2 regions of the Variovorax multivorans genome follow, and region 1 is predicted to be linked to the other one. Evidence: riboswitches for the same ligand, from Rfam matches in the RefSeq annotation. Region 1 holds a riboswitch; the other holds the start of a gene.

What was found. Region 1 has a riboswitch for thiamine pyrophosphate ahead of thiC (phosphomethylpyrimidine synthase ThiC). Riboswitches for the same ligand answer to the same signal wherever they lie in the genome.
Region 2: it holds a riboswitch for thiamine pyrophosphate, as region 1 does, so the genes downstream of both, ACSFCA_RS13195 (purine-cytosine permease family protein) here and thiC (phosphomethylpyrimidine synthase ThiC) in region 1, are expected to answer to the same signal.

Annotation. Positions count from the first base shown of each region.
Region 1 is NZ_JBPJZL010000019.1:49,570-53,737, forward strand. It holds gene ACSFCA_RS32350 (sensor histidine kinase) at 1-904, shown strand, start outside; gene ACSFCA_RS32355 (YchJ family protein) at 961-1,395, shown strand; TPP riboswitch at 1,422-1,527, shown strand; gene thiC (phosphomethylpyrimidine synthase ThiC) at 1,618-3,501, shown strand; gene ACSFCA_RS32365 (HAD family hydrolase) at 3,565-4,168, shown strand, end outside.
Region 2 is NZ_JBPJZL010000004.1:592,231-596,398, forward strand. It holds gene thiD (bifunctional hydroxymethylpyrimidine kinase/phosphomethylpyrimidine kinase) at 1-297, shown strand, start outside; gene ACSFCA_RS13195 (purine-cytosine permease family protein) at 236-1,576, opposite strand; TPP riboswitch at 1,653-1,753, opposite strand; gene ACSFCA_RS13200 (adenylate/guanylate cyclase domain-containing protein) at 1,955-3,847, shown strand; gene ACSFCA_RS13205 (TetR/AcrR family transcriptional regulator C-terminal domain-containing protein) at 3,834-4,168, opposite strand, start outside.

The sequences.
Region 1 (4,168 bases):
GGACATCGCGCAGCTCGACGGCGGCGTGGCGCCCGTTCGCCCCGAGCCGATGCGCCTGCAGCCGCTGTTCGATGCGCTGCACGGGCGCTTTGCGGCGCTGGCCGCGGCCAAGGGGCTGCGCCTGCGCGTGCGCCCCACGCAAGCCGCGGTGCAGGCGGACGCGCGCATGCTCGCGCGGCTGCTCGGCAACCTGGTGGACAACGCGATCAAGTACACCCCCTCGGGCACCGTGCTGGTCTGCGCCAGGCATGTGACGTCGGGCGCTTGGCGCATCGAGGTGCGCGATTCCGGCGTGGGCATCGACGCGCGGCACCAGGCGCAGGTGTTCGAGGAGTTTTTCCAGATCGACAACCCCGGGCGCGACCGCAGCCGCGGGCTCGGGCTGGGCCTGTCGCTGGTGGCGAGCATGGCGCAGGTGATGGGTTCGCGCATCCGGGTGCGCACCGCACCGGGCCGCGGCAGCACCTTCTCGCTGGTGCTCGACGAGACGGCCGCGCCACCGGCAGATGACGACCTGGCCGTGCCGGCCGGGCCAACGGAAGAAGCTGCCGCCCTTCGCATCCTGGTGCTCGACGACGAGCAACCCGTGCGCGAGGCCATGCGTTCGCTCCTGTCCGCCTGGGGCCACGAGGTGGTGCTGGCGGCCAACCCGCGCGAAGCCTTGCAGCAGGCCGGCGTGTTCGACCTGATGCTGAGCGACCTGCGCCTGGGCAGCGGCCTCTCGGGCCTGGCCGCCGCGCAGGCCCTGCAAGCGGTCGGCAAGGCACGCAACGTGGTCGTCCTCACCGGCGAAACCGCGCATGCGACGCGGGCGGAGGTCGAGCGCGCAGGCTATGCGCTGATCTACAAGCCGGCAGGTGCGCAGGCCCTGCAGGAAGCCATTGCCGCAAGCCGGCCTGCCTAGCCTCGGGGCTTGCCCCATCGGCACCTTGCCCGCAAGGTGTTCCAATAGCGGTCTTCATGAGCGCCAACGATCCCACCACCGGACCTTGCCCCTGCGGCCGTACAGACCGCCGCGACAAGCCCATCGGCTACGCCCTGTGCTGTGGCCGCTATCTCGACGATTTCGGGAACACGCCCGCGCCCGACGCCGAATCGCTGATGCGTTCGCGCTATTCGGCCTTCGTGCTGGAACGCGGCGAATATCTGCTCGCCACCTGGCACGCGTCGAAGCGGCCGGCCTCGATCGAGTTCGAGCCGGGCGTCAAATGGCTGGGACTGGACATCCGCTCGCGCTCGGTGCTCGATGCGGACCATGCCGAAATCGAGTTCGTCGCGCGCCAGCGCAGCGCGGCCACGGGCGCCGCCACGCGCCTGCACGAGCGCAGCCGCTTCGTGCGGGAAGGCGATCGCTGGTACTACCTGGACGGCGACCTGCAAGTACCCCTGGGTTGACGCACCGGGCCGAGGCCCGCACAATCGGCCCCGCTCCGGGGTGCACGCATGTGGCGTGCTGAGATGGCAAAGCAGCCGACCCGCGAACTTGATCCGGGTCATACCGGCGTAAGAAGAGCTGCACTCCCTGGCTTCGGTCCGTCACTCCCCCTTCCGTGACGGGCTTCCCGAAGCCCACCGAGCGATTGCGGAGCACCCTTTCCTCAACAAGGAGTGCCTCCGATGAATGCCCCCGACAAGTTCACCACGCTGCTTTCGCTCACGCGCGAGCCCTTTCCCGCGTCGCACAAGTGCGTCATTCCGGGCAGCCGGTCCGACCTGTTCGTGCCCGTGCGCGACGTTGCACTGACCAACGGCGAGACCGTGTCGCTCTACGACACCTCCGGCCCTTACACCGACCCGAAGGTCGAGATCGACGTTCGCCGCGGCCTGCCCGACGTGCGCGGCGCCTGGGTGCTGGAGCGCAACGACACCGAAAGTTACGAAGGCCGCTCGCATCACGCGCTGGACGACGGCGCCAAGAACGAAGACCGCGATGCGCAACGCCTGGCCGAACTGCGCGCCGGCGCATCGGCACTGCAGCGCACGCCGCGCCGCGCGAAGTCGGGCGCCAACGTCACGCAGATGCACTACGCGCGCCGCGGCATCGTCACGCCCGAGATGGAATACGTGGCCCTGCGCGAGAACGGCAAGCGCGAGTGGATGGCCGAGTACCTCGCCAACGAAGAGCGCGCCAGGCGCGTGATGGGCAACCCGATGGGCGCGACCATTCCGCGCATCATCACGCCCGAGTTCGTGCGCGACGAAGTGGCCCGCGGCCGCGCGATCATTCCCGCGAACATCAACCACCCCGAAGTCGAGCCGATGGCCATCGGCCGCAACTTCAAGGTGAAGATCAACGCCAACATCGGCAACTCGGCCGTCACCTCGAGCATCGAGGAAGAAGTCGAGAAGCTGGTGTGGGCCATTCGCTGGGGCGCCGACAACGTGATGGACCTGTCGACCGGCAAAAACATCCACACCACGCGCGACTGGATCGTGCGCAACTCGCCGGTGCCCATCGGCACGGTGCCCATCTACCAGGCGCTCGAGAAGGTGGGTGGCGTTGCCGAAGACCTGACCTGGGAGATCTACCGCGACACGCTGATCGAGCAGGCGGAGCAGGGCGTCGACTACTTCACCATCCACGCCGGCCTGCGCCTGCCGTTCATTCACCTCACGGCCGACCGCATGACGGGCATCGTGTCGCGCGGCGGCTCGATCATGGCCAAGTGGTGCATCGCGCACCACAAGGAGAGCTTTCTCTACACGCACTTCGAAGACATCTGCGACATCATGAAGGCCTACGACGTGAGCTTCTCGCTCGGCGACGGCCTGCGTCCCGGCTCGGGCGCCGATGCCAACGACGAGGCGCAGTTTGCCGAGCTGCGCACGCTGGGCGAACTCACGCAGATCGCATGGAAGCACGACGTGCAGACCATGATCGAAGGGCCCGGCCACGTGCCGATGCACATGATCCAGTCGAACATGGACGAGCAGCTCAAGCACTGCCACGAGGCGCCGTTCTACACGCTCGGGCCGCTGACCATCGACATCGCACCGGGCTACGACCACATCGCCAGCGCTATCGGCGCGGCCATGATCGGCTGGGCCGGCACGGCGATGCTCTGCTACGTGACGCCGAAGGAACACTTGGGGCTGCCGGACCGCGACGACGTGAAGCAGGGGATCATTGCCTACAAGATCGCCGCGCATGCGGCGGATGTGGCAAAGGGGCATCCGGGGGCTCGCTCGCGCGACGACGCGCTGAGCAAGGCGCGCTTCGAGTTCCGCTGGCAGGACCAGTTCAACCTGGGCCTCGACCCCGACACGGCGCGCGAATTCCATGACGAGACGCTGCCGAAGGATTCGAGCAAGGTGGCGCACTTCTGCTCGATGTGCGGGCCCAAGTTCTGCTCGATGAAGATCACGCAGGAAGTGCGCGAATACGCAGCGAAGAAGGGCGTGGCCGAGGCGGCCGCCATGGCCGAGGGCATGGAAGAGAAGTCGAAGGAATTCATGGCGGGCGGCGGCGAAATGTACATCCCGATCCGTTCGATAGCCTGAGCTTCCTCCTGCGAAAAGGGGGCGTTGCTACCATGGGGTCAATCACCGAACTCCGGCACCGCAATGACCCCCTTTCCTTTTTCCGCCGTTCTCTTCGATTGCGACGGCGTGCTCGTCGATTCCGAACCCATCACCAACCGCGTGCTCGCCGAAATGCTCGGCGAGCTCGGTTGGCACATCACGACCGAGGAATCGATGAACACCTTCACCGGCAAGGCGGTGAAGGACGAGGCTGCGCTCATCGAGACGAAGACCGGCGTGAGGATCACCGACGACTGGCTCAAGACCTTCCGCGCCCGCCGCAATGAGGCACTTGAGCGCGACCTCGTCGCCATTCCCCACGCGCCCGCCGCCATCCGCGAAATCCATTCAAGGCTCAAGGGCCGCATTGCCTGCGCATCGGGTGCAGACCGCCACAAGGTCGAACTGCAGCTTGCCAAGGTCGGCATGCTCGACTATTTCCAGGGCCGCATCTTCAGCGGACACGAGATGCCGCGCTCCAAGCCGTACCCCGACGTGTACCTCGCCGCGGCGGAAGCGCTCGGTGTCGACCCGAAGCGCTGCGCCATCGTCGAAGACACCGTTACCGGCGCAATGGCCGGCGTGGCTGCAGGAGCCACTGTGTTCGGCTACAGCACCGGCGAATCGGGCCACAGCGGCCCCGGCC
Region 2 (4,168 bases), on a different contig from region 1:
GGCGACGAAGTGGTCGACGTGCTCCTGCAATCGGGCGGCGAAAGAAGGCGGCTGGCCTCCAGGCGCATTGCCAGCCGCAACCTGCACGGCACGGGATGCACGCTGTCGTCCGCCATTGCCGCGCACCTTGCGTTGGGTGCGGCGCTGCCCGAGGCGGTCGAACGGGCGCGTGCCTACATCCTCGGCGCGATGGCTGCCGGTGCGGATGTGAAGATCGGCGCGGGTCATGGCCCCCTCAACCACGGCTTTGCGCCAGTTCCGACGCACCGCCTGCCGTTGTCAGCTTCGGCCGGCTGAGCCAGGCCAGAACGAAGGTCGCCGCCAGCGTCGGCAGGGCAGAGCCGAACTGCGGCGCCCACTTGGCGAGCGCGTGGTACGCCGCGATGCCCGCGATCCAGATCAGCGCCGCACCGAGATCGATCTGGCGCGTGCCGGCCGGCGACACAGACTGGCCGCTGCCCAGCCGCCCGATGATCACGCCGTACAGCGGCACGAACACTGAGCTGAGCAGCAGCAGGAAGGGCTCCAGCGTGTGCATCGGCAGTACCAGCGCCAATGCGATGCACAGCGCGGCCAGCAGCAGGCCCCAGCGCTTCACGCTCCAGCGCGGCAGCAGGCTGTGCGTGGAGACCGAGCCCGAATAGACATCGCCATACGCGTTGTCGAGCTCGTCGATCAGGATCAGGCCCAGCGCCACCAGCCCGCCCTGCGCCAGCAGCAGCGCGGTGACGAGGCTCACGCCGGGCTCGGCCACGCTCACCACCATCACGCCCAATGCGTAGCACCAGATGTTCGCCAGCGCATAGCCGATCCAGGTGCCGCTGAACGCGCTGCCCAGCCCTCCGGCATTACGTTTGCCATGTCGCGCGTAGTCGGCCACCAGCGGCAGCCACGACACCGGCATCGCAATCACGAGGTCGAGCGCGCTGAACATGCCCATCGTGCCGTCGCCCAGGCGCGCCCAGAAGGCGTCCAGGCCCTTGGCCTGAAGCCGCGTCGCGAATTGCCATGTGAGCCAGATCAGCGACAGCACCACCAGCGGCAGGCCGAAGCGGCTCACGAAGCGCCGCACCAGCCTGACCATCGAACCCGCGAGCAGCGCCAGCAGCACCGCGCCCCACAGCAGCGTGGTCAGCACGCCGCCCCAGGCGGTGCCAAGCGAGGGGCCGACCACCGACTGGCCGATGGCCTGCGTGCCTTCCCGCATGATGACCAGCTCGAAGGTGGTCCAGCCCACCAGCTGCACGATGTTGAGCAGTACCGGCAGCCGCGCGAAGGCGCTGCCGTAGGTGGCGTGCATCAGGCCGGCGCTGGCCAGGCCGCTCTCGCAGCCCAGTCGCGCGGTCCAGGCCAGCAGACCGGCGCCGACGCAGGAGCCCAGCACGATGGCAATGACCGCATCGCGCGTGCCCACAGCCGGCACCAGGTAGGCGCCGATCTGCATCACCAGCAGGCCCACGCCGAGGCTGAACCAGAGCGAAGCATGGTCGTGCCAGCCAAACACGCGCTGGGACGCGGGCAGCGGCGTCAGCGCCTCGTTCGAGACGATCGCGTCGTTGTTGTTGTCGTTTGCCATCCATTTGCTCCAGTGCAAAAGGTTTGGCAGGTGGGCGGGGCCCCAGTGGCGCAGCCATCACGCGAGAGAACGTGAGAGGCCACCGGACCAGCTTCCCTGCGCGAGGATTACCTCAATCAGGTTCAAAGGGACTTTCTCAGCCGGACGGCAAGCCGCCCAACACCCCTAGCAAGTACGCCGCGAGGAACCCACGGCGCGGGCCGGAGTTTATCCCCTGCGGGGAAGTCGCAACAGCATGCGTGCCTTTGCGAGGAAGGGAAAACCCGTAGAACGTGCGCAGGCCACGAGAGAATCGGCGCCCAAAGAAGAACTGCCAATCAAAGAAACGGGAGCGCGCGCCGATAAGCGAGCAGGAACAAGAAATGAAGAAAGACTTGCATGGCAGATAGGGATTTCGCTGGCTCCGGCCTGCGCCGCTTCAGGGTCGACGTAGGCACCATCATCTGCGCCGTCGCGCTGTTGCAGTCGCTGCTGCTGGTGGCATTCGGCTACTGGGCCGCGGAGAAGCTGGTGTCCAGGGTGGGCACGGCCTCGCACAAGATCAACCACGACCGGGTCGAGGACAACGTGCTCGCCTTCCTCGCCAAGACCGAGGGAGTCATCCGCTCGATCGCCGACTCGCCCAGCGTGCACGCCACCGGCGAAGATGGCGAACAGACCGCCGAAATGCTCTGGACCATGCTCGAGCAGACCCCCGAGCTCGATAGCATCAACGTGGCCACCGACGACGGGCATGTGCTGATGGCCGTGCGCTACCCGACCCCGGCCATCCGGCAGGTTCTGCGCGGCCCCGACTTCAGCACTGAAACCTGGCAGTACAAGCGCTCGCCCGACGCCGAGGGCGGCGATGCGAAACAGCGCTTCGCTACGACGGCCATCTCGGCCTACCGCAGCGACTTCGATCCCGAAAAGCGCACTTGGTATCGCGAGGCTATGAAGGCGCACGGACCCGTGTGGACCCAGCCTTTCCTGATGAGCGACTCACGGGAGCTCGCAATCGGCCATTCATTGCCCAGCGCACGTGTCGACGACGAGGGTCACACACGCCAGCTGGTAATCGACGGCAACGTGTCGCTGGGGCATCTGTCGAAGCTCGTGCGCATCTTCGGCGCGCTGGGGACCGGCGAGAGCGCCTTGCTGAGCTCCGACCATCACGTGATTGCGCGCAGCGACCACCCCGACCCCGTGCGCCGGCTGGAATCGCCCGACAGCGGCGTGCTCGGCGCCCTACATGCACACATGCTCGCCGCCAGCACGGCGGACGGCGCTGACGACATGGCTTTTTCCATCGAGCACGAAGGGCGCCGCTATCTCGTACAGACGTCGCACATACCGCACACCAGGTGGCAACTTGTCAGCTGGGAGCCCGAAGAGCTACTACTGGGCGGCCTGCAGCGCATGGTGCTGTGGTCATTGCTTCTGACACTGAGCTTTCTCGGCATCGCGCTGTTCATCTCGCTGCGGCTGTCGAAGCTCGTGACCCAGCCGATCGAAAACCTCGCGCTCGTCGCGCGCCGCATCGGGCGGCTGGAGCTCGACAACCTGCCGCTCGAGCCGAGCCGGGTGCTGGAGATCCAGCATCTGAACCAGGCGTTGGACGAATCGGCGCGCAGCCTGCAGGCCTTTCGCAAGTTCGTGCCGGTGGACATCATCCGCCAGCTCGTTGCCGAGGGCCACGCGCTGGCGCCCAGCGGCTCGCCGCGCCGCATCACCGCGATGTTCACTGACGTGGAGGGCTTCACCACCATCTCCGAATCGATGGAAGCCGATGTGCTCGTGAGGCAATTGACCGAGTACTTCAACCTGGCGGCCGGCATCTTTGCGCGGCATGGCGGCGTGGTCGACAAGTTCATGGGCGACGGCATCATGGTGTTGTGGGGCGCGCCCTCCGATCTGGAAGATGCGGAATACCGGGCCTGCATCGCGGCGCTCGAACTGCATGCCGAAATGGACGTGCTCAACGGCAAGTGGCGTGACGAAGGCCTGCACGAATTCCGCACGCGCGTAGGCATCCACACCGGGCACGTGATCGCCGGCGTGCTCGGGTCGAGCAACCGGCTGTCTTACACCGCCATCGGTGATGCGATCAACGCGGCAAGCCGCATCGAGGGCGCCAACAAGGAACTGGGCACGCGCACGCTGATCTCGGAGACGACATTCGAGGGACTGGGCGGGCGGCTCGCCACGCGCCGCATCGAGGAGATGGCCGAGCTGCGCGGCAGGCAGACGCGTATGGTGCTGTACGAGCTGCTGGGGCCTAGGCAGCCCTGACCCTGCGCGCGAACGCCTCCAGCCCGTCGATGGTGATCTGGATGTGCCGCTCGAAGCTGCTGTCGAGCGGCACGGTGGTGCCGTTGTCCCATCGCAGGATGAAGGCCTTGTTGGCCAGTTGCGCCAGGTTGCGCGTGAGCACCGGGTGGTCGAGCGGGCGAATCGTGTGCACGCGCTCGCGCAGCTCCTCGGCCCAGGCCTGGGTGTTGTCCACGGGCAGGGGCGAGAACTCCATCGTCAGGAAGCCCAGCATCGCCGCGATCACGCAGTTGTAGGCCTCCAGCAGCGGCTCGCCCTCGAAGCCGGCCTCGGTCAGCGCCG